3 regions of the Streptomyces sp. NPDC017991 genome follow, and region 1 is predicted to be linked to each of the others. Evidence: riboswitches for the same ligand, from Rfam matches in the RefSeq annotation. Region 1 holds a riboswitch; each other region holds the start of a gene.
The links. A riboswitch is a leader RNA that binds a small molecule or an ion and turns the genes downstream of it on or off. The one in region 1 is predicted to bind cyclic di-AMP.

Region 1 (9,414 bases):
CCTCACGCACACCGGCTCACCCATCGGATCGCCCGCCTACATGGCCCCCGAGCAGGCGATGGGCGGCGCGGTCGGCCCGTACACCGACCTGTACGCGCTCGGGGTGCTGCTGCACGAACTCCTCAGCGGGGACGTGCCGTTCTCGGGTTCCACCGCCCTCGGAGTGCTGCACCGCCACCTCTACGAACCGCCGCTGCCGGTCCGCCGGCTGCGCCCCGAGGTGCCCGAGGCGCTCGAAGCCCTCGTACTGCGGCTGCTCTCCAAGGACCCGCAGCACCGCCCGGACTCCGCGCAGGAGACGTACGAGCAGTTGCTGCCGCTGCTTCCCGCGCGCGGGATCCCGTCCGGCGGGCCGCTCGACCCCACACGCCCCTTCCTGCGCCCGCACGCCCCCTGGCCGGACCGCGCCCGCACCCCCGCGGCGCAGCCGCAGGCCGCGCCCGCCGTCGACAAGCCCGATGTCGCGGGAGCGGTCGACGAGGTCAAGCGGCTCCTCGGCGAGGGCCGCATCACCCAGGCCGTCGACATCCTCGGCCAGATCCTCCCGGCCGCCGCCGCCCAGCACGGCGAGCACTCACCGGTCGTGCGCACCCTGCGCAAGCAGTACGCGGCCACGCTGATGGACGACGGCCAGTACCGCCGCGCCCTGCCCGAACTGCGCCGCCTCGCCGACGAACGGGCCACCGAGGCGGGCCAGGCCGACCCGCAGTCCCTGCGCTTCCGCTACGAGGCCGCCCAGTGCCTCGAACAGCTCGGCGAACCGGCGGCGGCACTCGCCGAGTACCGCGCGCTGCTGCCGTACTACGAGAACCAGTACGTCGCCCAGGACGCCGAACTGTCCTTCGAGGTGCGCCGCCGCATCGGCCATCTGCTCCTCGCGCTCGGCGACCGGGCCGCCGCCCACGACACGCTGGTCCGGCTCCGGTACGACGTCGAACGGCTGCGGGGCCCCGGCCATCCGCTGGTCGGCGACATCGGCCGGACGCTGCAGTGGCTGGGGCAGGTCCGCGGCTGAACCGGACACCCGAGGGACGGTGCCCGAAGTCCTGGCGAATCGTTGGGTCGAATGGGTGGCCGAGAGCCGGTCCCCTGCCTAACATCGATCACCGCAAGACTTTGTGCACCGTCGCACAATCTCCTACAGGAGGTCTTCCTTGCACCGCCGCCGTCGCACCGCGTTCCTCCTCACCGCCGCTCTCGTCACCGCGGCCCCCCTCCTGACCGCCTGTGGCAGCGACGCGCATCCCGGTGCCGCGGCCGTCGTCGGCGACGACCGCATCACGGTCTCCCAGCTGGAGAACCGGGTGAACGAGGTACGGACCGCACAGCGGGCCGCCACCACGGGCGAGGCGCAGTACGAGCAGGCCATCGCCAAGTCCGGCGGCCTCACCCGCGACACCCTGCACGGCATGGTCCTCGACCGGGTGCTGCACCGGGCCGCCGACGACGCGGGCGTGACCGTCACCCGCAAGGAGATCCAGCAGGCCCGCGCCGGCCTGGAACAGCAGGCCGGGGGCGCGAAGGCCCTGGAAGTGAGCTGGCTCCAGCAGTACGGAGTGCCGCCCGAGCGGCTCGACGACAACCTCCGCGTCCAGATCGAGGCCCAGAAGCTCGCCGCCGCACTCGGCACGGACACCAGCCAGCCGGCCTTCTGGAAGGCGCTGTCCGAGGCCTCGAAGAAGCTGGACGTCGACCTGAACCCCCGGTACGGCAACTGGGACGTCGAGAAGAGCAGCCGCGTCGACGCCAAGCTCCCGTGGGTACGCGACGTCACGTCGGCGGCAAGCCAGAAACCGGCGTAAGCGCCGGAAGTCTTTGAAGGCCCGTACCGTCCGGCGCACGTGACCTTGATGTCGGTGGCGTGGGTTACGTTCGAGGGGTGAACGCATCCAGCCCCGGGCGCATCGTCCTGCTCACCACCAGCCACCGGGTCGCGCCCGGACTCCTGTCCTGGCCCGCCTGGCAGGCGCTGCACGGCGCCGACCGCGTCCTGTGCGCGGACGGCGCCCACCCGCAGCTGCCGTACCTGCGCGAGGCGGGCATCCAGGTCGAGGAGGCCGCGCCCGGCGCCCAGGAGCTGATCGACGCCTGCGCCGGGGGACGCACGGTCACCGTCGTCGCCACCGGCGAGGGCGAACCGCACCTGACCGACGGGCTGTCCCGGCTGGCCGGCACGGGGCGCGTGCGGATGCCGGACCTCGAACTGCTCCCCGCCTCGTACGACCTCCCGGGCGCCCGCCTCCTCGACCTCGTCCAGGTGATGGACCGCATCCGCCTCGAATGCCCCTGGTCGTCGCAGCAGACCCACAAGGGCCTCGCCAAGTACGGCATCGAGGAGGCGTACGAACTCGTCGAGGCCATCGAGGAGGGCGACCGGCACGAACTGCGCGAGGAGCTCGGTGACGTCCTGCTCCAGGTCGTCTTCCACTCCCGGATCGCCGAGGAGGGCAGCCCTGAGGACGGGTCGGAGCCCTTCTCCATCGACGACGTCGCGGCCGGCATCGTCACCAAGCTGATCCACCGCCATCCGCACGTGTTCGGCGACGAGACGGCCTCCACACCCGAGGAGGTCAAGGAGCACTGGCTGCGCACCAAGGCCGAGGAGAAACAGCGGACGTCCGTCACGGAGGGCGTCCCCCTCGGCCAGCCCGCCCTGGCACTGGCCGCGAAACTGGCCTCCCGCGCGCGTACGGCGGGCCTGGACGCCCCCCTGCCCCAGGGCGAGGGCATCGGCTACGAACTCCTGGCCCTGGCCGCCCGGGCGGAGGAGTCCGGCGTGGACCCGGAAGCAGCCCTCAGAGCAGCCGCCCGCTCCTACCGCGACGCCATACGGGCAACGGAGTCCTGACAGCCCTTTTCCCACCCCGTCCAGGGCAGCGCCCCAAAGGGGCGCGGGGAACTGCGCGCCCGACCCCCACCGAACCCGCACCCGACGTATCAGGCCGGGGCGCAGCCCCGCCGTTCAGGGGCGCGGGGAACTACGCGACCAGCCACGACGAACCCGCAGACAACACACCACCACCCCCGGCGGAGCGTCACCGCGGCTGGGGCCGCCGCAGCAGCCAGGCCCCAGGCCCCGCCACCCGCTCCCGGCCCCGGTCCCGCCCCGTGCACGGGAGTTCGTCACAGAAGACCCGTTCCCGCTCCGCACCGAGCCCCGGAAGCACCGCGGAGATCTCCGCGACCAACCCCGGCGGCCCCGCCAGATAGACATCGTGCCGCGCCCAGTTCGCCCGGTTCCCCAGCGCCGTCAGCAGCCGCTCCGTGGCCTGGGCCTTCGGGCGCCCCGGCGCGGGCGTGAGCACGGTGACGTCCAGCCAGGGCAGCCGCGTGCGCAACCCGTCGAGCATGGCCCGGTCGTAGAGGTACGCGACATCGCGGGCGACGACGAAGAGCCGGGCCTCGTCGTACGCGCCGGGCGCCCGCCCCAGCTGCTCCAGCAGCGCCTTCACCGGGGCCCAGCCGGTACCGGCCGCGATGAAGGTGAGGGGCCGCTCCACGGGCGTACGCAGGGTCAGCCGGCCGCCCGGCGCGCCGAGCCGCAGGACATCGCCCTCCCGGGCGCGCCGGACCAGTTCGGGCGACAGGGCGCCGCCCCGGACGAGGCTGATGTGCAGATCGAGCGTGCCGTCGCAGCGGGGCGCGTTGCCGACGGAGTACGGGCGCCAGACCCCCGGGACCCGGGGGCTGCCGACGCTCACGTACTGGCCCGGCAGGTGGGGGAGGGGCCGGTCCGGACGGAGCGTCAGCACGGCGAGGTCGTCCCCGTGCCCGGTGCGGCCGACGACCTCGGCGTCCCACCAGGACGGCTGTCCCTGGCTCTCCGCCTCACCCGCGCCGTCCAGCATGGCGTCCGCGATCACCGCGTACGCCTCGTCCCAGGCCTTCTCCACCTCCGTGCTCCACGCCGACCCGGACACGGCGGCGAACGCGGCGATCAGGCTGTCCCCCACGGCCGTGTAGTGCTCGGGGCGCGCCAGATACTTCCGGTGGTCCCGCCCCAGCTCCCGGAGGTACTCGTGCAGTCCCGGCCCTTCCAGGCGGGCGACGACGAGCGCCAGAGCGGTGAACAGCCGGTCCCGCTGGCGTTCCTTGTCCGCCGGGGAGTCCAGCGGGAACAGGGCGCGGACATCGGGGTGGTGCCAGAACAGATGCGAGTAGAAGTACTTGAGCGCGAACTCGGCCCGCCTTTCGACGACCGCGAAACTGGTCCGGAGTATCTCGGGGTCCACGCTCGCGAATGTAGGTAGCCGGAGAGCCGCGCAGTCAAGAGGCGGCACCTTTCGGGACAGCCCGGGGTGAACACCGTAAGCCGGTCATTCTCGCGGTCGGCGCGGCAGGGCGACCGCGGGCCGCCAGGACGCCGGGCCGGCCCGGGCCGGCCCTCCCGATACCGTCGAGGAGTGACCGAAACACCTGCACAGCCGCCCGCGCCGGCCACGGGGCAGCCCGTCCCCGCCCTCTTCAACTGGGAGTTCGCCACCGATCCCTACCCGGCGTACGCCTGGCTCCGTGAGCACGCTCCCGTGCATCGGACGAAACTGCCCAGCGGAGTGGAGGCGTGGCTCGTCACCCGTTACGCGGACGCCAAGCAGGCCCTCGCCGACGGCCGGCTCAGCAAGAACTCCGCCCATCACGACGAGCCCGCGCACGCGAAGGGCAAGACCGGCATTCCGGGCGAGCGCAAGGCCGAGCTGATGACCCACCTGCTCAATATCGACCCGCCGGACCACACCCGGCTGCGGCGGCTCGTCAGCAAGGCGTTCACGCCCCGGCGGGTGGCCGAATTCTCCTCCCGGGTACAGGAGTTGACGGACCAGCTGATCGACGGGTTCGCCGAGAAGGGGGAGGCGGACCTCATCCACGACTTCGCCTTCCCGCTCCCCATCCACGCCATCTGCGATCTCCTCGGCGTCCCGCGCGAGGACCAGGACGACTTCCGCGACTGGGCCGGGATGATGATCCGGCACGGGGGCGGCCCCAGGGGCGGTGTCGCCCGGTCGGTCAAGAAGATGCGCGGCTACCTCGCCGAGCTGATCCACCGCAAGCGCCAGGAACTGACGGACGAGCCCGCCCCCGGCGAGGACCTGATCTCCGCTCTCATCCGGGCCTCCGACCACGGCGAGCACCTCAGTGAGAACGAGGCCGCGGCGATGGCCTTCATCCTCCTGTTCGCCGGTTTCGAGACAACCGTGAACCTCATCGGGAACGGCACCTACGCCCTGCTCACCCACCCGGGGCAACGGCGGCGGCTGCAGGACTCCCTCGCGGCCGGCCACACGGACCTGCTCGCGACCGGCGTGGAGGAACTGCTCCGCTACGACGGGCCCGTGGAGCTGGCCACCTGGCGGTTCGCCACCGAACCGCTCAGCGTCGGCGGGCAGGACATCGCCGCCGGTGACCCCGTACTCGTCGTGCTGGCGGCGGCCGACCGCGATCCCGACCGGTTCGAGAACCCGGACACGCTCGACCTCTCCCGCCGTGACAACCAACACCTCGGTTACGGCCACGGCATCCACTACTGCCTCGGCGCGCCCCTCGCCCGACTGGAGGGGCAGACCGCGCTGGCGACCCTGCTGACCCGCCTGCCCGACCTGCGACTCGCGGGAGATTCAGCCGATTTGAGGTGGCGCGGGGGGCTCATCATGCGTGGGTTGCGCACGCTTCCGGTGGAGTTCACCCCGGTCGCGAAGTCTTGACGGAAGTGCTGACGGCCGTAGCACCGAAGGCGGCGAAAGGTGAGACTCCGTCAACTCTGTGATCTTCACGTTATCTACGCTGCATCGACTTGTGACAAGAGTTCGAGTGCCGCTACGTTCACCCATCAATGCGGCAGGTCCGCCCGTCGCAGCAGTCACGAGCACGGCTTTCCGCTGTGTTCCGTGCGTATTCCTTGCTGTCACGCGAAAGGCAATCGCATGCTCTCCGGGAACGGCCGCCATCGTCGCCCCCGCCAGGCTCCGGCGCTCCTCGTCGCCGCCGGCGTGGCCGGATCGGCCATCGCGATCCCCCTGCTCGGTGCGAGCGGCGCGAGTGCCGCCAGCGGTACGACCTGGGACGCGGTCGCCGAGTGCGAGAGCGGTGGCTCATGGAGCGCCGACACCGGCAACGGGCTCTACGGCGGACTCCAGATGACCCAGGAGACCTGGGAGGAGCACGGCGGCCTCGACTACGCGCCGAGCGCCGACCAGGCCAGCCGTTCGCAGCAGATAGCCGTCGCCGAGAAGATCCTCGCGGACCAGGGGACGAGCGCCTGGGTGACCTGTGGCCTCGTCGCCGGTCTGACACAGGACTCCGACTCCGCCGACGTCGACACGGGCCTCGCCGAGGACTCTCCGAGCCCGTCGGCCGACGCGGACGCGGACGCGGACGCGACCAAGGGGAGCGACAGCGGGAAGTCCGACGAGTCCGCGGACGGCGGTTCGAAGTCCGCCGACGACTCCGCCCCGGAGTCACAGAGAACGGACAGCTCGGCCGCCGGCACCAAGGCGAAGAGTGACGACTCGGACAAGTCGTCCCAGAACGACGACGCTTCGGCCGACGCCGCCGCGGACAGCTCCGGCCGTCACCGGGGCGGCAGCGCCGAAGAGGTCGACATGGCCCCCCGCGCGGACGACTACGCCGGCCGGCACGCCTCGCGCAGCGACAGCACCTCACGCGTCCTCGCCGACGAGGGCTCGTACGCGGTCCGTTCCGGGGACAGTCTCTCCAGCATCGCCGACTCCCTTGGCATCGACGGCGGGTGGAGCGAGCTCTACGCCGCGAACAAGGACAGCATCGGCGCCGATCCGGACTTCATCATCCCCGGTCAGCGCATCGCCGTCGACGGCTGAGCGGCATCGAGCAAGTAGTGATCAAGGCGCCGAATCGGGCGAAAACCAGCGGTAGTTCGCGCTGAATGTCCGATTTGGCGAATTGAGACATGGATCTCAACACCCCTGATCGTCTTTGAAATTCGGCGCGGCCCGTGTCTACGGTCGTGACCGCTCGCCATTGGTGAGCCCCGACGGTCGCACGCCGAATCCTGCCAACGGCCGTACGGGAACAGTCGTCGCGTAAAGCGCCGTAGGCAGGAGCGGGGGACCCAAGGTAAGTGCCGGAACCGGTCTTCGAGACCGGGTACGGCTTGGGGTTAAGCCGCGTGACAGCAGTGTCGCGCGGCCGGGCAACTCACTCGGCCCGAACCCGACAGCTCACCTCGCAGGCGTCGGTGAGGGGATCACTTCATGCTGCTTTCGAGCAAGGGCAAGCACCGTCGCCCGTCCAAGGCCACCCGTATCGCCACGCTGGCCGGTGTCACCACCGCCGCCGTCGCCGTCCCGCTGATGGGCGCCACGGGCGCCTCCGCCGCCACCGCCTCCGAGTGGGACACCGTCGCCCAGTGCGAGTCCGGTGGCAACTGGTCGATCAACACCGGCAACGGCTACTACGGCGGCCTGCAGTTCTCGTCCTCCACCTGGGCCGCGTACGGCGGCAGCTCGTACGCCTCCACCGCCGACCAGGCGTCCAAGTCCCAGCAGATAGCCGTCGCCGAGAAGGTTCTCGCGAGCCAGGGCAAGGGTGCCTGGCCGAGCTGCGGCGTGGGCCTGTCCGGCGCCTCGACCGGTGGCTCCACCACCCCGTCGGGCTCCGGCAGCTCCGGCCAGAGCACCTCGCAGCCGCAGCAGCAGCAGAACTCGCAGTCCTCCGAGGAGCGCGCCTCGCGTTCGCAGGAGCGTCCGGCGGCGAAGAAGACCGTCGAGACCCCGACCGGCAAGAAGGTCGAGAAGGGCGACGGCGAGTACAAGGTCGTCAAGGGCGACACCCTCAGCGAGATCGCCGACAAGAAGAACGTCAAGGGCGGCTGGGCGAAGCTGTACAAGCTGAACGACGACATCGTCGACGACGCCGACTTCATCTTCCCCGGTCAGCAGCTGCACCTCAGCTGACCTCAGCTGACGGTGGCCGCTGGATGTCCGGTCGAGGCACTGGCCGCTCGGCCTCGACCGGAAGTCCGGCCCACATCGGAATCGTGACTGAACCACAGCGCTCTCACATCCGTGTCCTTCATAGTGGAGGCCTCGTGAGGGCCACCCCCGTCCCCCACGGGCTCCCCGCTCCGGTGCGTGTTCCCCCGTACGCACCGGAGCGGGGCTTTTTCTGTCCGGGCCTTTCCGCCCGCGTCTTTGTTCCGTTCGGAAACAATTTCCTCTCGGTTCTGTCCAGGAGGCGGTCGAGGGCTGGCCGATCCCCGGCAGCCGGTTAGGCTCATCCCGCGGGGCCACCACGGCCTGCGCGCAACCGGGCCTCCGGCCCGGCACAGCTTGTGTCACATCCCAGAAGGAGATGCTCGTGCCGTCCATCGACGTCGTCGTAGCCCGGGAAATCCTGGACTCCCGAGGCAACCCCACGGTCGAGGTCGAGGTCGGCCTTGACGACGGCAGCACGGGTCGTGCCGCCGTTCCGTCCGGCGCCTCCACCGGTGCCTTCGAAGCAGTCGAGCTCCGTGACGGAGACCCCAACCGCTACCTCGGCAAGGGTGTCGAGAAGGCCGTCCTCGCCGTCATCGAGCAGATCGGCCCGGAGCTCGTCGGCTACGACGCCACCGAGCAGCGCCTCATCGACCAGGCGATGATCGACCTGGACGCCACCGACAACAAGGGCTCGCTCGGCGCCAACGCCATCCTCGGCGTCTCCCTCGCCGTCGCGCACGCCGCCTCCGAGGCCAGCGACCTGCCGCTCTTCCGCTACCTGGGCGGACCGAACGCGCACCTGCTGCCCGTCCCGATGATGAACATCCTGAACGGCGGGTCGCACGCCGACTCCAACGTCGACATCCAGGAGTTCATGATCGCGCCCATCGGCGCGGAGTCCTTCTCCGAGGCCGTGCGCTGGGGCGCCGAGGTCTACCACACCCTCAAGAAGGTCCTGAAGAGCCGCGGTCTGTCCACCGGCCTCGGCGACGAGGGCGGCTTCGCCCCGAACCTCGGCTCCAACCGCGAGGCCCTCGACCTCATCGTCGAAGCCATCAAGGAAGCCGGCTACACCCCCGGCGAGCAGGTCGCCCTCGCGCTGGACGTCGCCGCGTCCGAGTTCTACAAGGACGGCAAGTACGAGTTCGAGGGCAAGTCCCGCTCGGCCGCCGAGATGACCGAGTACTACGAGGAGCTCGTCTCCGCGTACCCGCTGGTCTCCATCGAGGACCCGCTGTACGAGGACGACTGGGCCGGCTGGAACGTCATCACCGAGAAGCTGGGCGCCAAGGTCCAGATCGTCGGCGACGACCTCTTCGTCACCAACCCCGAGCGCCTCGCCCGCGGCATCGAGGAGGGCTCCGCCAACGCCCTGCTGGTCAAGGTCAACCAGATCGGTTCGCTGACCGAGACCCTGGACGCCGTCGAGATGGCCCAGCGCAACGGCTTCAAGTGCATGATG
Region 2 (9,414 bases), on a different contig from region 1:
CTTCGGTCGGACCCCGGTCCCGTGGGAAAGGGACGACGTCGCATGGCAGACCACCAGGAAGCATCCGTCACTCTGCCGAGCGATCCCGCCTCGGTCTCCGCCGCCCGTACGTATGTCACCGACGTCCTGGCCGAATGGGGACTGCCGTCCGACTCGGAGACCGCCGACACGGTTCGGCTCATCGTCTCCGAACTCACCACGAACGCGGTACAGCACACCTTCGGACTGTCACCCACGTTCACGGTGGACATCGAACTCGACCGTGACGAACAACTGCGCATCGGTGTGACCGACAGCCACCCGCGCTTTCCGAAACGGCTGCCCGCGGCCGTCCAGCAGGACAACGGCCGGGGCATGGTGATCATCCGCTGGCTGACCGCGGAATCCGGGGGCAAGCTCACGGTCCGGCCCACCAGAGAGGGCGGAAAGACCGTGTCGATCACGCTGCCCTGGACGGCACCCGCGGAACCGGCCCGGGCCGACTGACCGCCTTCGGGGGCGCTGCGCGGGACTCTCGGAACACCCGCCGGTCGGCCCTAGTCGTCCGAGGCCTTGTCGGCGGCCCGCTTCAGGAGGTACGGCAGGACCTCCCACAGACCGACGCAGAGGAGCAGCGTGGTCGCCCCGGCCGCGATCCCCTCGGTCCGGTCCACCGCCACGTCCACGACGAGCAGCACGGAACCGGTGAGAGCGAGCGCGAGCACGGCCAGACCGACCTGCGCGAGCCGGGACGAGGCATTGACCACCAGGGGCTTGGCGCCCTGCCGGAACAGCCGGCGGTGCACGGCGGCGGGGGCCGTGAAGAGCGCGGCGGCCAGGACCGAGAGCAGCAGGGTGACGACGTACGTGGTGCGCTGCACGGTGTCGAGGGACGGGAATCGCGGGGTGAAGGCGAGGGTCAGCAGGAAGGCGAAGAGGATCTGGACGCCCGTCTGGGTGACCCGAAGCTCCTGGAGGAGTTCGAGGAAGTTCCGGTCGGCGCGCTCAAGACGGGTCTCGTTGCGCTCCTCGTGGTGGTGCAGATCGGCCATGAGTGAACGAGTAACCATTCAGCCGCCGAAATCACGCGTCGCGCCCGGCTCGTGCCCGGGACGTGCCCGGGTCGCGTACGGGCGTCGTGCCCGGGTCCCTCACGGGGTGGTCGCGGTGATCACCGCGACCACCCCGTGGGCGGATCACCTGACCCGGCCGTACCAGACGCTCTTGGTCCAGATCTTCTGGAGCTTCACCACGTCCCCGGTCTTCGGGGAGTGCCAGATCCGTCCCTTCCCGGCGTAGATGCCCACGTGGTAGACGTTCCGGCCCGAGTGGAAGAAGACCAGGTCCCCCTGCTTGCGGTTCGAGGAGGAGACGTGGTTCGTCTTGTTGTACTGAGCCGCGGCCGTGCGGGGCAGCTTCTTACCCGCCTTCTTGAACGAGTAGAGCGTGAGGCCGGAGCAGTCGAAGCGCTTGGGTCCCACGGCCCCGTACTTGTACGGGGAGCCCTTCTTGGAGGCCGCCACCTTGAGTGCCTTCGTCGCGGGAGTGGCCGCTTCCGCGTCGGACGCGAAGCCCGGGGCCACTATGCCGCCACCTACGGCGGCGATGGTGAGAACCGATGCGGTACCGGCCCTGCTGAACAGCGACGGGACACGATTGAGCGCAGTCATGCGCAACCCTTCGTCAGCCGCCTGTGAAGGATGACCTGTCGGATTCGGGCTGGCGAAGTTGCCCGGCCGCAGCTGCGGCTTCACCCCAAGGGCCACTCGGATCTCTCCGGCGGCCCGTCGTGCCTGGGTCCTCCACTCCTGCCGATGCACTTCTGTCGACCGGTCATCCGGGCAGCGGCAGGACTCGGCGTCCGCCCGGACCGCCCCGCCGCTTCTGGCGGGGGCTTGTCGTCGCAGGGATCTTGACGCACTGATGTCCCAAAAGCCGAGTGGAATCGGCGATTTGTGGGCTTACTCACCACTCACCCGTTCGGGTGGACACCCCGTTCCACGGGTGGGTGTCGAGGGCCTCAAGGACCCCCGCACCAGCACCGGAATGACTAATTCCGCCCCGGACGTACGCGCGTTGCGCAACTCCCACGGGCTTGTGGGGGCAGCTTCGGCTACGCCAACCGGGGGTACGCCTTCTGGTCCGTTTCAACTCTGCTGCGGACGCCTCGTCAAGTGCCTGCGTGAGGCCGGAACGAGGGGCGTACGTCAGGTGTCGGAGCCGGGCGGCAGGGCGACCCGGCCCGCCCTTCGCTCACCGTCGAGGACGCGCAGGGCCCGCGCCAGGGTCGCCGCGTGCAGCTCGTGTTCACCCCGCTGGTGCATCAGGGTCAGCGCGTCGCGCAGCGCGATGGCCCTGCCCACCAGCGCCTGGGCCGCACGCAGTCCGCGGTAGGTGTCGTCGGAGTGGGCCGGGTTGATCCGGCCGAGCAGGTCGATCACCTCCAGATAGCGGTCGATCAGCTCGGCCTCGGCCCGGGTCAGGGCCGGCAGCGGGGGCAACTCGGGCGGGAGCATCGGCGGATCACCCCACGCCGGGTGCGTCGGAGCCGCCGGACGTGCCGGGCGCGCCGAGGGCGGCTTTGCGGCTGGGGACGATCCGGTCGACCAGCCCGTATTCCAGCGCCTGGCGAGCGTCGAGGATCATGTCGCGCTCGATGTCCGCGCCGATCCGCTCCCGGCTCCGCCCCGTGTGCCGGGCGAGCATCTCCTCCATCCGGGTGCGGGTGCGCAGCATTTCGTCCGCCTGGACGGCCAGGTCGGACGCCTGTCCCCGGACCGGCTCGGACAGGAACGGCTGCTGGATCAGAACGCGGGCGCCCGGCAGCGCGTACCGCTTGCCCGGTGTGCCCGCGGCCAGCAGCACCGCGGCGGCCGACGCGGCCTGCCCCAGGCAGACGGTCTCCACCTCGCAGCTGACGAACCGCATCGTGTCGTAGACGGCCGCCATCGCGCTGAAGGAGCCGCCGGGGGAGTTGATGTAGAGCGAGATGTCCCGGTCGGGTGCCTGGTACTCCAGGTGCATGAACTGCGCCATCACGTCGTTCGCGGACGTGTCGTCGATCGGCGTCCCGAGAAACACGATCCGCTCTTCGAGGAGCTTGGAGTACGGGTCCAGGGTCCGCGTCCCCGAGCTGGTGCGCTCGGTGAACTCGGGCAGGGCGAAGCGGGCGGACTGTCGGGCGGACGATCGAATGGACGGTCGGGCTGTTGAGCGGGTCACGACACACGCCTCCTCCGGGAGAGTTCCTGTGAAAAATGTACAGATTGTACAGGAGGTGCATGACGTCATGATGGGAGCGATCCTGAAGATCCACAGATCACAGCAGCTCTGACCGTGTTTACGCTGATCGTGAAGCAGGTTTCTGTAACGACCGCGCTTCGTGAACGACGTGCTCAAGCGGCCCTGTCCCTGCCGAAAATCTCGTCCGTGCGGGTCGGGCCGAGCTTGCCGTATCGGGTGGCCTGGCGGACGAAGGCGGGCGGGCGGCCTCCCACACCGCCGCGCGGCTGGCGGTTGCGGATCTGGTCGGTCTGCCCGGGGATCGTGAGCCCCACAACCGGCAACAACGGCCCAAGCGCCGCCCCCTGCTCATCAGGCGGACTCCGATAGCTCACCGAAGCCACATCTCGCGATGAAACGTTGGGGGAAACGCCCCTCAGGGGTGAGTGGCCGGGACGGCTTCCGTGAGGCGATCGAGCCGTTCGTAGAGGGCCCGTACGAGCCGGGCGCGGTTCTGGGCGCAGTGTGCGGTGCCCTGTATCGGCTGGGAAAGGCGGCCGGAGGCTTCGCGGAGGATGACTTCGGCGAGGGCGCCGCGGCCGTCGTTCTTCGGCAGGGCGGCGGCGTGACGCTGGACGTCGGCGGCGATCGCGCGGGCGTGCCCGGTCAGTTGGAGGGCGATCTGCTCGAAGTCGCCGGGCGTGAGGGTCGGGTTCTGCCACGCGAGGACGGCGGTGACGAGCGCTTCGTGCGAGGCGCGGTCCAGCGGGAGTTCGGCGTCGAGGAGGCCGTGGGGGTCGTAGAGCACGGTGTGAGCTCCGCTCATCGTTGCCTGGCCGCGTCGTCCCTGTCGCCGCCGCGCGGGGCGCTTGGGGCGGCCGGGACGGTGGTGGTGAGGAAGCAGGCGTAGCCGCGGTCGGCCCGGGCGATCAGCGCGAAGGCGGGCGGCTGGAGTCCGCGTCCTTGTTCTGCGGGTCCGGCGGGTGTGGTTGCGTTCATGGGCACCGTCTTCTGTTGCTGGGTGCGTTGGTGGCGTTCGACGCCGCGGAGGACGCCGTTCGTTCCCGCGCGGCATCCGGGTGCAGGGTCCGGGCGCCCGGATGCCGCCCACGGGCTCGCCGAGCGGGGATCCGGTCGGCCAATACTGTGGAAGGGCAGTTGCCCAGGTGAAAAGCTAGGTGCAGCTGGCTGAGGACATGGTCCGGTTAACACATGCCGTGATCCTTCAAACGCAGTTGGTGACCGTCGCGACATGTGAGCGGTCAAGGGTTCGGTGAATGGGGCGGCAGACTTCTATGGATGTTGAATGCTTCTGCACCTGATGCCCGGTGGGATCGCTCGGCCGGACCGGTTCTGCCCTGGCCGCCGCGTCGGTACCGGCAGCTCCTCGGACTGCTACCGGGGGAGGACCTGGCGACCCGCTCCGGGGCCGCTGACGGGTTCCGCCCCGCGGGCAGCCGGGCGGACGCGGCCACCCAACGGCACCGCCGCTGCGGGGGCTGCCCGGGCCGTCCACGCGGCCCCCCGGTCAGCTGCTCCGGACCGCCACCTGTCACCCGTCATCCCCGCCAACGTCACCCACGGAGTCTCCGCATTGCGCGTAAGTGTTGAGGGAGAGAAGCGCCGCCTCCCGGCCGCCGGGCATGAGACGGACGAGTCGCCGGTCCGCACCAGGAGCGAGAGGAACATGCCTGAAATTGCGGGTCTCCGCGCCCAATTGGCCCGGCCGGTGCGGCTCCGCACCGACGACCTGGACGAAGCCCGGCAGATCATCCGGCAGAACTTCTATCCCAACGTCGTCGATCTGCTCCAGCCGTCAACCGTTCTCACCGGGCACTTCGCCGTCAGCAGGCTACGCAGTGTGACGCTCGGCACCCTGCAGTTCGGTGCGGATCTGTGCATGCGCTTCGGCGAGTTGGGCGCCTACCACGTCGACCTGCCGCTGTCCGGGGCCGTGGCGTGGCACCAGGGACGCCTCGATCCGCGTCTGGCCACCGTGGACGAAGCCGCTGTCTTCGAGCCCGGCCTCAACACGGTGCTGGACCGGTGGAGCGGTGATTGCCGGCTTCTCGCGGTCAAGGTCGAACGGACCGAACTGGAGCTCCAGTTGGAGCGTCTGCTCGACGCCCCGATCCGTTTGCCCCTTCGGCTGAAGCCCGCCATGGACATTTCCCACGGCTCCGGGCGCAGCTGGGCCAAGCTGGCCCGGATGGCGGCGGAAGACGCGCAGACGTCTCAAGGGCTCATCCATCAGGAGCTGCTGGTCGACCGGTTGCACGAGGCTGTGGTGATCGGACTGCTGCTGGCCGCTGATCATCCCTACCGCGAGCAACTGGCACGGCCGGTCCCACCCTGCCGCCCGGCCCCGGTCAAGCGTGCCATCGACGCCATGGAAGCCCACCCGGAGAATCCGTTCACCCTGACTGCCCTGGCCGGGATCTCCGGGGTGGGCATCCGGCAACTGCAGCAGGGATTCCGCCAGTACGTGGGTATGCCGCCCATGGACTACCTGCGCCGGACGCGCCTGGTCCGTGCCCATGAGGAGTTGCGCGCCAAGGAACCGGGGCAGACGACCGTCACCGATGTCGCCTACCGCTGGGGCTTCACCCACCGCGGCAGGTTCGCCTCCGCCTACCGCCAACGGTATGGCGTGACGCCCTCAGCCACCCTGCACAAGACGCGGTCGTAAGAGGTCGTGACGTTGGTGGTGGCGCCCCGGTAGCGGTACGGAAGATGGTTCGGATCCGGATTCCGCCTTCCAGGACCGGACCCGGCACCCCCTTTTGGGACGGCATCGCAACGGTTGCCGTCACGAGGCCGCTCAGCAGTTCAAGCGGGGCATCAGCCGGGTGCACCCGGCGCGATCCTCCACAACCGGGCCGCCACCTGCAGAGTGAGCCGGTCGTCGGTGTCCGCAAGATCTTTTCCACTGATTTCGCGGATTCGCTTGAGCCGATAGCGCAACGTGCTGCGATGAATGCGCAGGAACTTCGCGGTCTCGTCGTAGTTGCCCCCGCAGTCGAAGTACCGCGACAGGGTTTCCACCATGGCTGTGTGATGGCGGGCATCGTAGTCGGCAAGCGGCCCGAGCCACTCGTCGACGAACATCTCCAGTTGCTGACGATCGTTGCCGGGCCCCAGGATGCGGTAGAGGCCGAGTTCATCGAAGAACGTCGTGCCATGGCGCTCGCGGGCGTCGCGGCGCACCCCCAGGGCGCGCTGCGCCTCTTCGTAGCGGTGGGGGATGCCGTTCGGAGAGTCGCAGGCGCTGCTCACCCCGATCGACCCGGAGAGTGTCCCGGTCTCCTGGGCCAGTGCTTCGTACAGTGCGTGGGCATGCGGCCTGTGGTCAGTGATCATGACCACCTGGCCGGAGCGCCGGGTCAGCAGCGAGCGCATCCCCACGGTAGAGGCCGCCCTGCCCACGCTCTGCGCGAAGGGTTCGTCCGCTGCCCGGTTCGACCACTGCACCACGACGACGTAGTGGCTGCGGTGGAGGTCGTGTCCGACTGCCTCGGACCGGGCGTAGGCACTCGCCTCGTCGGTCCCGGCCAGGAGGTCGTCGACCAGCTCGCGGTGGAGCCTCAGTTCCACTTCGGCAAGGTTGCGCAGGTGCGCCAGTTCCAGAGCGAGCGGCGTGGTGGCGTGTTCCAGAGCGAGCAGGGTGTGATCGTCGGCCTCGCCTCGGGCATCGACCAGGGTCAGCACGCCCAGGATCTCGCCGTGCGGGCGGGCCAGGGTGACCAATCGGTCCTTCATCCGCACCGCACCGGCCTGCCGGGCAACGGTGTGCAGCATTTCGTCCCATTGCACGGGATCCGGTTCCGGATAGGGGTCGGGGCGGCCAGGGCCGCTCCAGGCCCTCAGCCGGCCGAAACGGTCCTCGACCAGTGCGGGGAGGCCGGTGAGGTCGTGCAGCGCGCGGGTGACGGATTCCTCGCCACCGCCCGAGGCGGCGACCTCTGCCATGAGTGCGTGAAGGGCCCGTTGGTGGCCCAGCTCGGCCACGACGGAGATCAGCTGGTGCTGGAGGGCTCCGCGTTCCCCCCTCAACCGGTGCAGCTCCAGCGCTGTCTCGCGTTCACGCCGGCGCGCGAAGGCGGTGGACAGAGCTGTAGCGGTGTGCCGGGCGAGTGTGGCGAGCCGGGAGCGCTCCGTGGCAGTGGGTCGGGAACGGGACGTGACCACAAGGTAGCCGTGGAGTCTCTCGGTCCCACGCAATCCCAGGGCCCGCCCCCAGGGCCTGCCGGGCACGCTCACCGGGCCGTCTCGCCCGGCAAGCCGCCGTACTCTGCCCCCCATGCCCGCGGGAAGAACCGGCCCGGCCGTCGGGCTGGGGAGCAGCTCGCCGTCCACTTCGAGGTAGGCGGCCTCGGCCCTGTACGGTCCGGCGGCGGCCACGTGATCCATGGCAAGGCGCAGGATCTCGTCTTCGTCAGAGGTGTCGAGCTGGGCGCGGGACAGCACCGCCAGTTCGTGGAGGGCGTGCTCGGCCGGCGCCCGGGCAAGCGGGCGGGGACTTCTGCGTGCCGCCGCCGCGGGGGGCCGGTAGGCGCCGCCCACGGGGAGGCCGCTGCCACGAGCGGTGCAGCGGAGGTGGTGGGCCCGGCGGTCAACCATGGGAGCACTCCGTTCCGAGCCGTTCGGAGGCCGGCAGTGTCTCGCGCATCCACCCACAGGCCATTTCGTCCGAAATATTTCACTTTCCCCCCTCATCCTCCTAGGGCAATGGGATCCACGCATTTCTGACCTTCCGGGCCCAGGCGTAACGCTGCCCGGCTCGTCACTCTGGAACTTCGAGAGCCGCCGTGCGCACCGACACGAAGGACGGGCGACACTCTGCCGAACCCCTCACCCACGAGGAGCCCTGGCCTTCGGTGAGCGCGGTGAATGTGGTTGTCGGCGCTACCGCACGGCTGACACACACGCCGCAGAGCACGGCGAACCCGACCGTGTCCGAACGATCGTGATCCGGAGAGTCGGCACAGCGCCGCCACACCGGGAGGAGTACCTCATGGCCAAGGCAGTGGGAATAGACCTGGGCACCACCAACTCGGTGATAGCTGTGTGGGAGGGCGGCGAGCCGTCGGTTGTGCCCAACAGCGAGGGCAACCGCACGACACCGTCCGTGGTGGCCTTCACCGACACCGGGGAGCGGCTGGTGGGCCAGCTGGCCCGGCGCCAGGCGATCCTCAATCCCAAGGGCACCATCTACTCGGCCAAGCGGTTCATCGGCAGGCACTTCGACGAGATCTCGGACGAGGCCCGCGCGGTGGCGTACGACGTCGTCGAGGGCGATGGCGGGGCGGCCCGCTTCGAGGTGCGCGACAAGCTGTACGCGCCTGAGGAGATCAGCGCACAGGTACTGCGCAAACTCGCCGACGACGCCTCCAAACAGCTCGGCGAACGCGTCACGGAGGCGGTCATCACGGTGCCCGCCTACTTCAACGACGCTCAGCGCACCGCCACCAAGGACGCCGGACGGATCGCGGGGCTGGAGGTGCTGCGGATCATCAACGAACCGACGGCGGCCGCCCTCGCGTACGGCATGGACAAGAAGGAGCACGAGACAGTGCTCGTCTTCGACCTGGGCGGCGGCACCTTCGATGTGAGCATCCTCGACGTCGGGGACGGCGTGGTGGAGGTGCGTTCCACCGCGGGCGACAGCCATCTGGGCGGGGACGATTTCGACCGGCGTCTGGTGGACCACTTCGCGGACGGCTTCCAGAAGGAGAACGGCATCGACCTGCGCAAGGACCCGCAGGCGCTGCAGCGCCTGTTCGAGGCGGCGGAGAAAGCCAAGACCGAGCTCAGTTCGGTGACGCAGACGCAGGTCAGCCTGCCGTTCATCACCGCCGACGCCTCGGGCCCCAAGCACCTCACCGACTCGGTCATGCGGTCCACGTTCGAGCAGATCACCGGCGACCTGGTGGAGCGGTGCCTGGAACCGGTCCAGCAGGCCATGGGTGACGCCAAGGTCGGCGAGAACGACATCGACGAGGTCATCCTGGTCGGCGGCTCCACCCGCATCCCCGCTGTCCAGGGCCTTGTCCGTCGGCTGACCGGCGGCAAGGAGCCGAACATGAGCGTCAACCCCGATGAGGTCGTGGCCCTGGGCGCCGCGATCCAGGCCGGGGTGCTCAAGGGCGAGGTCAAGGACGTGCTGCTGCTCGACGTCACACCCCTGTCGCTGGGCGTGGAAACACGGGGCGG
Region 3 (9,414 bases), on a different contig from region 1:
GGAGGCGTACGGCCTGCTCGTGCGTTATCTGCGTGCCATGCGCCCGTACATCGAGAACCACTGGACCACCGGTGAGGACCTCGGCCTCACCCAGGATCTCGTCGACCGCGCCGCGAAGGAGGCGGGTCTCGTGTCGTCGATCCAGGCGGTGTACCCACTGCTCGACGACGAGGAGGCCGCACGCCGGCGGCTGGCGGACGCGTTCGCGGTCGAGGTGGACGGCATCGGCCTGGACGAGCTGGTCGGCGGCTGCGGGGTGGCCGAGTCGGTGCTGGCGGCGCTGGACCGGGCCGGGGTGGCGTACGCGGGTACACGGGTCGCCGTACAGGGCCTGGGCACCATGGGCGGGGCCACGGCCCGGTTCCTCACGCGCGCGGGGCTGCGTGTCGTGGCGGTCGCCGACGTGAAGGGCACGATCGCCAACGCCGAGGGGCTGGACATCGAGGCACTGCTCGCCGCGCGGGACACGTACGGCACGGTCGACCGCTCGGCCCTGCGCCCCGCCGACCGTGAACTGCCCGGTGACGCCTGGCTGTCCGCGGGGGCCGAGGTACTGGTGCCGGCCGCGGTCTCGTACGCCGTCGACACCGTCAACCAGGAGCGCATCACGGCCCGTTGGATCGTCGAGGCGGCCAACATGCCCGTCCTGCCGGAGGCGGAGGAACTGCTCGCCGCGCGCGGGGTCACCGTCCTGCCGGACGTCGTGGTCAACTCCGGTACCAACGCCTGGTGGTGGTGGACGCTGTTCGGTGACATCGGAGCCGACGCGGAGGAGGCGTTCGCGTACACGCGCCGCTCGATGCGCGCCCTGATCGACCGGACGCTCGCGCGCGCGGAGGCCGACGGCTCGACACCGCGGGCGGCGGCGCACGCCATCGTCGCGGAACGCCTGCCGGAGATCGCGAACCGGTTCGGCTGGTACCGCTGAGGCCCCCACCGCGCCGGGACCCGCCCCCCCACACGCCCGGACCGGCCCAGGTCCGCGCGCGGCCGGTAACCGCCCTTCCGGCCGCGTCGTCCCCGGCCACGCAATAGGGTTGCCCGGTGGCGAGAGTGCGGTTGGGTGTGGCGGAGCGGCGGCAGGAGTTGCTTCGGGCCGCCATCGGGCAGATCGAGGAGCGCGGTGTGTCCGCGGTGCGGATCGCCGATGTGGCGAACGCGCTCGGGGTCAGCAACGCCCTCGTGCTCTACCACTTCTCCACGAAGGAGAAACTGGTCGCCGCCGCGTTCACGTACGCCGCCGGGGACGACCTCGCCCATCTGCGCAAGCTGCTCGGCCGCCGGACGACGGCCCTGCGGCGGCTGCGGGCCGCCGTGCGCTGGTACGCGCCCACCGGGCAGGCCAAGGGCTGGCGCCTGTGGATCGAGGGCTGGGCGGTGGCGCTGCGCGAGCCCGCGCTGCGGGACGTCACGCGGGACCTGGACCGGCAGTGGAAGGCCGCGCTCATCGAGGTCATCGCCGAGGGCGTGGCCGCGGGCGAGTTCCGGTGCCCGGACCCGACGGCCACGGCGCTGCGCCTGACCGCCCTGCTGGACGGGCTGGCCGTGCAGATGACGGCGTATCCCGGCGCGGTCTCACGCGCCCGCACCCAGCAGTGGGTGGACGAGGCCCTGGCCCGGGAACTGGGGCTCGACCACGTCGAGCCCCGGACCGTCGAACCCCGGACCGTCGGACCTCAGACCGTCGAGCCCCGAACTCCGGATGCCTAAGGCAACCATCCCCTAGGTATGCAGACGTTCAGACATTCAGGCACCCAATACACTCAGCCGTTCAGAACACTCAGCCGTTCAGGCCACGGCTTCGATCCACGACTTGATGTCGTGGGGAGACAGACTCCCCTTCGCCTCCACGCGGTCGCCCGAGGACTCCCCGCGCAGCCGCCGGCCGATCCACGGCACCAGGTACTCGCGCGCCCAGTGGATGTTGTCCCGGCGCATCTCCAGCGTGCCGCGCGGCGGCAGTACGGGCCAGGGCTGGTCCGGGTCCGCGGGCACCTCAAGGCCGAGGACCTGGCCGGCACGCAGGGCCACCCGGGTGTGCCCCTCGGCCGACAGATGGAGCCGGTCGCCGTCCCAGGCCCGCCGGTCCTGGATGGTCTTGAGGGACCACAGGTCGAGCACCGGACAGTTGTACCGGTCGGCGATGGCCCGCAGATGCAGGTTGTACGTGGCGATCTTGCCCCGCATGTGCCGGAGCACGGGTACGCCACGGGTGTCGAAGCCGGTGGTCACGAGGACCGTGCCGACGGCCGACGTCAGGTCGGCGACGGCACGCTCGTAGCGCTCCGCGACCTCGTCGGGATCGGTGCCCGGCCGGATGATGTCGTTGCCGCCCGCGCAGAAGGAGACCAGGTCCGGCGCGAGTTCCCTGGCCCGCCGCAACTGGTGCTCGACGATCTGGTCGAGCAGCTTCCCGCGCACCGCGAGGTTGGTGTAATCGAAGTCGCCCTCGGGCCGCCGGTCCGCGAGCAGTACCGCGAAGCGGTCGGCCCAGCCGACGAACGCCCCGTCCGGGCCAGGGTCGCCGACGCCCTCGGTGAAGCTGTCCCCCACCGCCACGTACGACCCGATCACTGATCTGTTGTCGTCTTTCGAATCGTCTGCCACGTCGGCCCATAATTCACCTTGAGGTGTGACCTACGCGACCGTAGGAATGGGTTGACGCCCGGTGAGATAAGCCACTCGTCAAGTGTTGGTCAATCCCGGAATAAGGGGCGCGTTCAGTGGCGTTGGCGCAGCTCCCGGACCTGGAAGTCCCGAATCGCGAAGTGGCTCCAGGTGGTCCGGAAGGCGAAGTGCCCACGCGTGTACGGCTCCGGGTCGACGTAGTCGAAGACGAGCCGTCCGTTGTTCCACCACCGGACCGTGGACCCGTCCGAGACGATCCGGACCTTGTGGGGGCGGTTGGCCGTGAGCAGGGGTTCGGTGTAGTCGAAGATGAGCGGCCGTACGCCCGCCTCACCGACGTAGCGGCGCAGCCTGGTCGTGGTGTTGGAGTTGGCCCCGTAACCGACGTAGTACGTCCTGAGGTGGTCGTACTCGGCGAGCGCGCCGCCGCGGGGCGTGGCGAAGAGGTCGTCCGGTGAACGTGCGTCGGTGGCGTTCCAGAAGTTGTTGAGGTCGGAGACGCGGTCGTTGGCGCCGCCCGCGGAGACCGGTGTGGCGGTGTACTCGATGACGTACGGCCCCCGGAGCGCACGCCGGAACCAGACCGTCGCGCCGCTGGGCACGTCGATGTCCAGGACGCCCCGGGAGGCGGTGACGCTGCCGCCGTCCTGCAGCTCGGTGACCCACTGGCCGAGCCCGTGGCGGAAGTCGTCGCGGGCGATGACCCGGCCCCGGCGGTGGCGGTCCGCGGCGCTCGCCCGCTGTCCGGGCACGAGCGCGGCGAGACCGGCACCCGCGGCCAGCGCGCCGAACGCTCTGCGTGTGGTCGTCATGCGGGGTTCCTCCGGGGTTCGGGGATGTCGGGGACGGCTTGATCCGCCAGCAGAAAGCGCTTGTGGAGATCACTGATCACTGTGCCGTCCCCGACGCCCCCTGTCGATGCTCCGGATGTTGCAACCCCGTGTCGTACGTACCCGGCGGCAACCGGAGCCGTCCGGGGAGAGCCCGGTCGGAACGGCGGCCGATCCGGTCAGAGGCGGCAGCTGATTTCGAGACCGTCCCCGACGGGGAAGGTGACGCTGTGGTAGCCGTTCACGGTGTCGCGGACATGGTCGAGGTAGGGGCCGAGGTCGGGAAGGTCCACGTCGTCGGCGACGACGAGCGTGCCGGGGGCGATGTGTGGCTCAAGGAGCCGCAGGACGGGCAGGCAGAGGTCCTTCCAGCCGTCCAGGAACAGGAAGTCGACCGGCTGGCGCAGCGCGGCGAGCGTCCGCAGGGCGTCCCCCTCCAGCACGGTGATCACGTCGTCGAGGCCGGTGGCGGCGAAGGTGCCGCGGGCTGATGCCGCCTTGGTCCGACTCATCTCGGTGGTGACGACCCGGCCTGCGCCGTTGTCGCGAACGGCGGCGGCCAGGTGCAGGGTGGAAATGCCGTACGAGGTACCGAACTCGACGACGGTGGTCGGCTTCGTGGCACGGACGAGGCTGTAGAGGAGCCCGCCGCCGTCGACGGAGACCGGCATGTAGATCTCCTGCGCCGCGTCGGCGAGTTCCTGCGCTGTCCGCGACCCCTGGTCGTAAGGCCGATCGCTCGTCGGACGTGACGCGGTCTCGTCGTCACGTGCGGCGGCTTCGAACATGCGGGTCAGGGCGGCGGAGACACGTGGTTCCGCGAGGGTGTACGGAGGTGTGGGCATGGCGTCGGCTCCTTCGGGCGGTGCTGGTTCAACAGGTCGGGTGGGGTGGGTGCGGGGCGGGGCGGGTGAGGGAAGCGTGGGAGGGCGGACCGTCCTCCCACGCTGCACCGGGTCCGCTCCTCGGGCCGTGCGGACGCCCGCGCCGTCAGGCCGTGTACGCGCCCGCGTCGATGTCCGCGAGCAGGGACGGCCCCGTGGGCTCCCAGGACAGAAGCCGCCTGCTCGCGGCGCTGGACGCGGTCATGGTGGAGGCGAAGAAGCTGCCGACGAACCCGAAATGGGCTCCGGAGTCCCGCGGGGCGACGGAGCCGACCGGCAGGCCGAGGCTGCCGCCGATCGCCTCGGCGATCGCCTTGGTGGTGACGGCCTCCTCGGCGACGGCGTGCAGCCGCGTCCCCGCGGGCGCCCGCTCCATGCCCAGGCGGATGAGGCGGGCGGCGTCGTCGCGGTGCACGGCCGACCAGGCGGCGGAGCCGTCACCGACGTAACCGGAGACTCCCTTCTCGCGGGCGGCCGCGGTGAGGAAGTTGACGAACCCCCAGTCGCCGTGGCCGTGGACGCTCGGCGCGAACCGCGTGATCACGGTCCGCACGCCCTGGGCCACGTAGTCCAGGGCGAGGTTCTCGCTGCCGCCCCGGTTGGAGTCCGGGCCGATGGCCGGAGAGACGTCGTCCTCGGTGGCGGGCCGCCCTTCGACGAGGCCGGAGAGAGGCGCGGCGACCACGAACGCGCGGTCGGTCCCGGCGAGGGCGTCACCGAGGGCCCGGACCGCGGCGCGCTCGGAGCGGTCCGACTCGGCGGGGTTGGCCCAGTCGTGCTTGTTGGCCATGTGGATGACCGCGTCCGCCCGGGCGGCCCCTCGCCGCAGCGAGCCGAGATCGTCCAGGTCGCCGCGGACGACGCCGACGCCCCTGGCCGCGAGGGCCTGCTCGGCCCGGTCGGAGCGGGCCAGGCCGATGACCTGGTGGCCCGCGGAGATGAGTTCGTCGACCACGGCGGAGCCGATCCAGCCGGTCGCTCCAGTGACAAACGCACGCATGAACGTGACCTCCTTCGCCCTGAAAAGGGCAGGTGGAAAGAACAGGTGAAGGGTGGAGACGGGTGTGGGGTGGGTGGGACCGGCCCGAGCACGGCGTCGACGCCGCGTCAGGTGGCCTGTGGTGCACCGCGCCGCGTCAGGTGGCCTGTACTGCCCCGCTGTTACCGCGGGACGGGTGGCACGGTGGTGGCGGCCCGGTGGGTGCGGCGGCTGCCGGCCACGACGAGGGCGCCGGCCAGGAGCACGACGAGAGCCACGACGCGCAGGGGCGCCGCTCGGGGGCGGTGGCGTGCAGGAGGATGCCAGCGCTGGGCAGGACGCGGGTGGCGCCGAGGCCCGCAACGGCGCGCCGGCATGACCGGCACGTTCGGGGCCGTGGCCGTCGCGACGGTGCCGAACCCGAATACGCCGAGCCCGGCCATGAGGACGCTCCCTTCCAGTGTGGAGGTCACCGCTCTCGATCCCTTCCGTGATTGCGGTACACGAAGCACGGCCGGACACCGCCCGGGAGCCCCCTACCAGGACAGGACGAGGGAAGGCCGACCACCCATTTCCGAGTCACCGTGCACCGTAAAGGTAACACATCCGAGACACGGTGCCTCGTATAAAGTGGCGGCATGGTGGATGGAAGCGGCCGGGGACGGCCCCGCAGTGAAAGCGCACGGGCCGCCGTGCTGCACGCCGTCGACGACCTTCTGATGGAAGTGGGGTACGCGGCCCTCACCATGAAGGGCATCGCCGAGCGGGCGGGTGTGGGCCGGCAGACCGTGTACCGCTGGTGGTCGAACAAGGCGGAGGTCCTCTACGAGGCCAGCGCCATCGACGCCCGGCAGGAACTCTCCGTGTCCCGCAGCGGCGATCCCCGCAAGGACCTCAAGGCGTATCTCGACGCCCTCGTGGCCTTCTTGGCCCACTCCCACGCGGGCGCGGCCTACCGCGCCCTCATGGGGGAGGCCCAGCACGACGCGGAGGTCGCCGCGCTGCTCACCTCCCGCGACATCCTCGGGGAGAGCGCCGCGCAGGTCGTGGAGGCGGTGCGGAAGCCGAGCGACACCACCCTCTCGCTCGAACAGGCGACCGCGCTCCTGATCGGCCCGCCCTTCTTCCACATCCTGACCGGGCGCAGCGCGGACGACCTCGACACCGAACAGCTCACGGAGCAGTTCGTGCGTGCCCTGAACCATCCGGGGGCCTGAGACGCCCCCGCCTCGCACCCGCCCGACCCGGCACCGCGCTCAGAATCTGTCCGGCCCGGGACATGCCGAAGGCCGGACCCCGGGGATCACAGGGTCCGGCCTTCGGAGACGAGCCGGGCGGTACTGCCCGCCGCCGCGGGCACCGCGCCGGCGTCGGCCGAGCGCGTCGATCAGCGTCGTTCAGCGTCAGACGGAGACGCCCTTGGCGCGCAGGTAGGCCAGCGGGTCCACGTCCGAGCCGTAGTCCGGGGTGGTGCGGATCTCGAAGTGCAGGTGCGGGCCGGTGACGTTGCCCGTGGCACCCGAGAGGCCGACCTGCTGTCCGCCGGTCACGGTCTGACCGGCCGAGACGGAGAGGGAGGACAGGTGGGCGTACTGGGCGTAGTGGCCGTCGGCGAGCTGGATGACGACCTGGTTGCCGTACGCGCCGCCCCATCCGGCGGAGACGACCGTGCCCGCGCCGACGGACTTGAGCGCGGTACCGGTGGGAACCACGAAGTCGACACCGGTGTGGTACCCGCTGGACCACATGCTGCCGGACATCTTGTACGAGGTGCCGATGGACGCCCCCGAGACCGGCAGCGTGAAGCCTGTGGCCGTCGAGGTGTCCGCGGCCTTGGACGCCGTGGTCGTCTTCTTGGCCGCGGACTTGTCGGCGGACTTGCCGGACGACTTGGAGGCGGTGGAGTCGGAGCCGGAAACTGCCGCCTTGCCGCCGATGGCGAGCTTCAGGCCCGGGTGGATGAGGGACGGGTCGCCGCCGATGGACGTGCGGTTGTCCGAGTACAGCTTCTTCCAGCCGCCGCTGACGTCCTGCGTGTCAGCGATCTTCGACAGGGAGTCGCCCGAACGCACGGCGTACGTCCTGGTCGCGGTCTTCTTCGCTTCGGTCTTCGCCTCGGCCTTCGCGCTGGCCTGCTTCTCGGCGGTCGGAGCGGCAGCGGCGGACTCGCTCGCGACGTTCGCGGCACTCGCGGCGCTCGCCACGGAGTCGGCGGCGGTCTGCGGAGTCGCGGCGTGCGCTCCGGTGGCGCCGAGCAGCGGGAGGGCGAGAGCCGCTCCCCCGGTTCCGGCCACGGCTATGGAACGGGAGAAACGCTGGGTCTTGGGACGGCGGTGCTTACCCTTCGCGGGCATGACGAATTCCTCTCCGGCGCCTGCGAGGTGAGCTGTCGGGTGCGAGCTGGAGATGCCCGGCCGTGCTTTCGCGCGACTTAACCCCAAGCCGTTCCGGAGACCGGAACAGGCGTACTACCTGTGGGTCCCCCGCTCCTGCCACATACGGGTGAGTGTGCGGATTCCGGGCGGCGGCAGGATTGGGCGTCCGTCCGGATTGGAGGTGAACGTAAGCGACATGAAGAGGCGGGAACAAGCTTGAGGGTTTCCTGTGTGCCCCGTTTTCTTGATCCTCGACCGACATACCGGTCACCCTGTGTGAACCCGGCCCGTCCCCCGATCCTTAAAGCCCTGCAAACAAAGCGGACTTACGTGATCATGGCGACAGCGGAACGTCACGGATATGACGCTGCTCACCCCGGACCGCCCCAGGAGCCTTCACTTCGACGCGAGTTGGAAGGAAGGCTCCATTACGGACACATCCGTCACATGCGACGCAGCCGGATAACTGCCGCATCGAAGTCCCCGCGCAACCCCGTCCGCAGTCCGTGGTGCAACAGCACCGCACCCCGGTGGACTTCGCCCGTTTCGAGGCATTCGTACGATGCCGACGGGTCGAGGCCCCGCAGCCTCACCGGCGCGGCCGGTTCTCCGTAATGCTGGGCCTGGAGCCAGGCGAGGACGACGACCTCGCCGTCACGGACGTACTGGACGGCGCTCAGTCCGCCCTCCGGCGCCCGCAGCCGATGAAGTTCGCCGCCCTGCACGACGGGCCTGATCTCCTTGTAGAGTTCCACCCAGGTCCGCGCCTCGGCCAGCTCCTCCTCGGTCCAGCGGGTGAGGTCGCCGCCGACGCCGAGCACCCCGGCCATCGCGCTCACGAACCGGAAGCGCAGCGAGCTGAAACGTCCGTTGAGCTGCGCGTTCGGGCTGTCGGTGACCCAGGCGGCCATGGCCCGCGCGGGGTGCACCTGGCTGAAGCCGTGCTGGATGGCGAGCCGGTCCAGCGGGTCCGTGTTGTCCGAGGTCCACACCTGGTCCGTACGCGCCATGATCCCGAGGTCGATCCGGCCGCCGCCGCCCGAGCAGGACTCGAAGGCGACCCCCGGGTGGGCCGCCCGCAGCCGGTCCAACAGCGCGTACAGGGCGTGCACATGGTCCACCCACAGCCGCTGCGGATACGCCTCGCCGGGCCACCCCGCATCCGTGAAGCAGCGGTTGAAGTCCCACTTCACGTAGTCGATCGGCGCACTGGAGAGGAGCGCGTCGAGCTGTTCCCACAGGTATTCCTGGACGTCCTCGCGGGCGAGGTTCAGCACGAGCTGATTGCGTAGTTCCGTCCGCTTTCGTCCCGGCTGGAACTGCACCCAGTCCGGGTGCGCGCGGTACAACTCGCTGTCCGGGTTGACCATCTCGGGCTCGACCCAGATGCCGAACTGCATCCCGAGCCCGTGCACGTAGTCGCTCAGTGGCTTCAGTCCGCCGGGGAAGCGGTCCCGGTTGACCGTCCAGTCGCCGAGACCGGCCCGGTCGCTGGTGCGTGCCCCGAACCAGCCGTCGTCGACCACGAACAGCTCGACACCGGCATCGGCGGCCCTGCGGGCGAGGGCCCGCTGCTGCTCCTCGGAGATGTCGAACTCCGTGGCCTCCCAGGAGTTGTAGAGCACGGGCCGGTCCTGATCCGCGTCCGGAATCACGTACGCGCGCTGGTACGCGTGCCAGGCGCGGCTCGCCCCGCCGAAGCCGCCGTCGCTCCACAG

Region 2: another riboswitch for cyclic di-AMP. It lies ahead of ACH4DZ_RS24480 (C40 family peptidase); the one in region 1 lies ahead of ACH4DZ_RS09230 (transglycosylase family protein).
Region 3: another riboswitch for cyclic di-AMP. It lies ahead of ACH4DZ_RS35920 (peptidoglycan DD-metalloendopeptidase family protein); the one in region 1 lies ahead of ACH4DZ_RS09230 (transglycosylase family protein).

What each region holds. Positions count from the first base shown of each region.
Region 1 is NZ_JBIRGP010000003.1:149,734-159,147, forward strand. It holds gene ACH4DZ_RS09200 (protein kinase) at 1-1,015, shown strand, start outside; gene ACH4DZ_RS09205 (SurA N-terminal domain-containing protein) at 1,155-1,802, shown strand; gene ACH4DZ_RS09210 (nucleoside triphosphate pyrophosphohydrolase) at 1,880-2,848, shown strand; gene ACH4DZ_RS09215 (globin domain-containing protein) at 3,036-4,232, opposite strand; gene ACH4DZ_RS09220 (cytochrome P450) at 4,404-5,699, shown strand; gene ACH4DZ_RS09225 (transglycosylase family protein) at 5,919-6,833, shown strand; cyclic di-AMP (ydaO/yuaA leader) riboswitch at 7,052-7,222, shown strand; gene ACH4DZ_RS09230 (transglycosylase family protein) at 7,227-7,928, shown strand; gene eno (phosphopyruvate hydratase) at 8,326-9,414, shown strand, end outside.
Region 2 is NZ_JBIRGP010000008.1:289,587-299,000, reverse strand. It holds gene ACH4DZ_RS24490 (ATP-binding protein) at 43-486, shown strand; gene ACH4DZ_RS24485 (DUF6328 family protein) at 537-1,031, opposite strand; gene ACH4DZ_RS24480 (C40 family peptidase) at 1,176-1,649, opposite strand; cyclic di-AMP (ydaO/yuaA leader) riboswitch at 1,653-1,839, opposite strand; gene ACH4DZ_RS24475 (hypothetical protein) at 2,187-2,495, opposite strand; gene ACH4DZ_RS24470 (ATP-dependent Clp protease proteolytic subunit) at 2,503-3,201, opposite strand; gene ACH4DZ_RS24465 (DUF6415 family natural product biosynthesis protein) at 3,638-4,027, opposite strand; gene ACH4DZ_RS24460 (hypothetical protein) at 4,024-4,200, opposite strand; gene ACH4DZ_RS24455 (AraC family transcriptional regulator) at 4,889-5,890, shown strand; gene ACH4DZ_RS24450 (PucR family transcriptional regulator) at 6,043-7,821, opposite strand; gene dnaK (molecular chaperone DnaK) at 8,216-9,414, shown strand, end outside.
Region 3 is NZ_JBIRGP010000015.1:97,075-106,488, forward strand. It holds gene ACH4DZ_RS35880 (Glu/Leu/Phe/Val dehydrogenase dimerization domain-containing protein) at 1-928, shown strand, start outside; gene ACH4DZ_RS35885 (TetR/AcrR family transcriptional regulator) at 1,045-1,710, shown strand; gene ACH4DZ_RS35890 (SGNH/GDSL hydrolase family protein) at 1,789-2,574, opposite strand; gene ACH4DZ_RS35895 (DUF6250 domain-containing protein) at 2,721-3,440, opposite strand; gene ACH4DZ_RS35900 (O-methyltransferase) at 3,638-4,303, opposite strand; gene ACH4DZ_RS35905 (SDR family oxidoreductase) at 4,449-5,342, opposite strand; gene ACH4DZ_RS35910 (hypothetical protein) at 5,504-5,794, opposite strand; gene ACH4DZ_RS35915 (TetR/AcrR family transcriptional regulator) at 5,960-6,538, shown strand; gene ACH4DZ_RS35920 (peptidoglycan DD-metalloendopeptidase family protein) at 6,725-7,675, opposite strand; cyclic di-AMP (ydaO/yuaA leader) riboswitch at 7,680-7,855, opposite strand; gene ACH4DZ_RS35925 (alpha-galactosidase) at 8,140-9,414, opposite strand, start outside.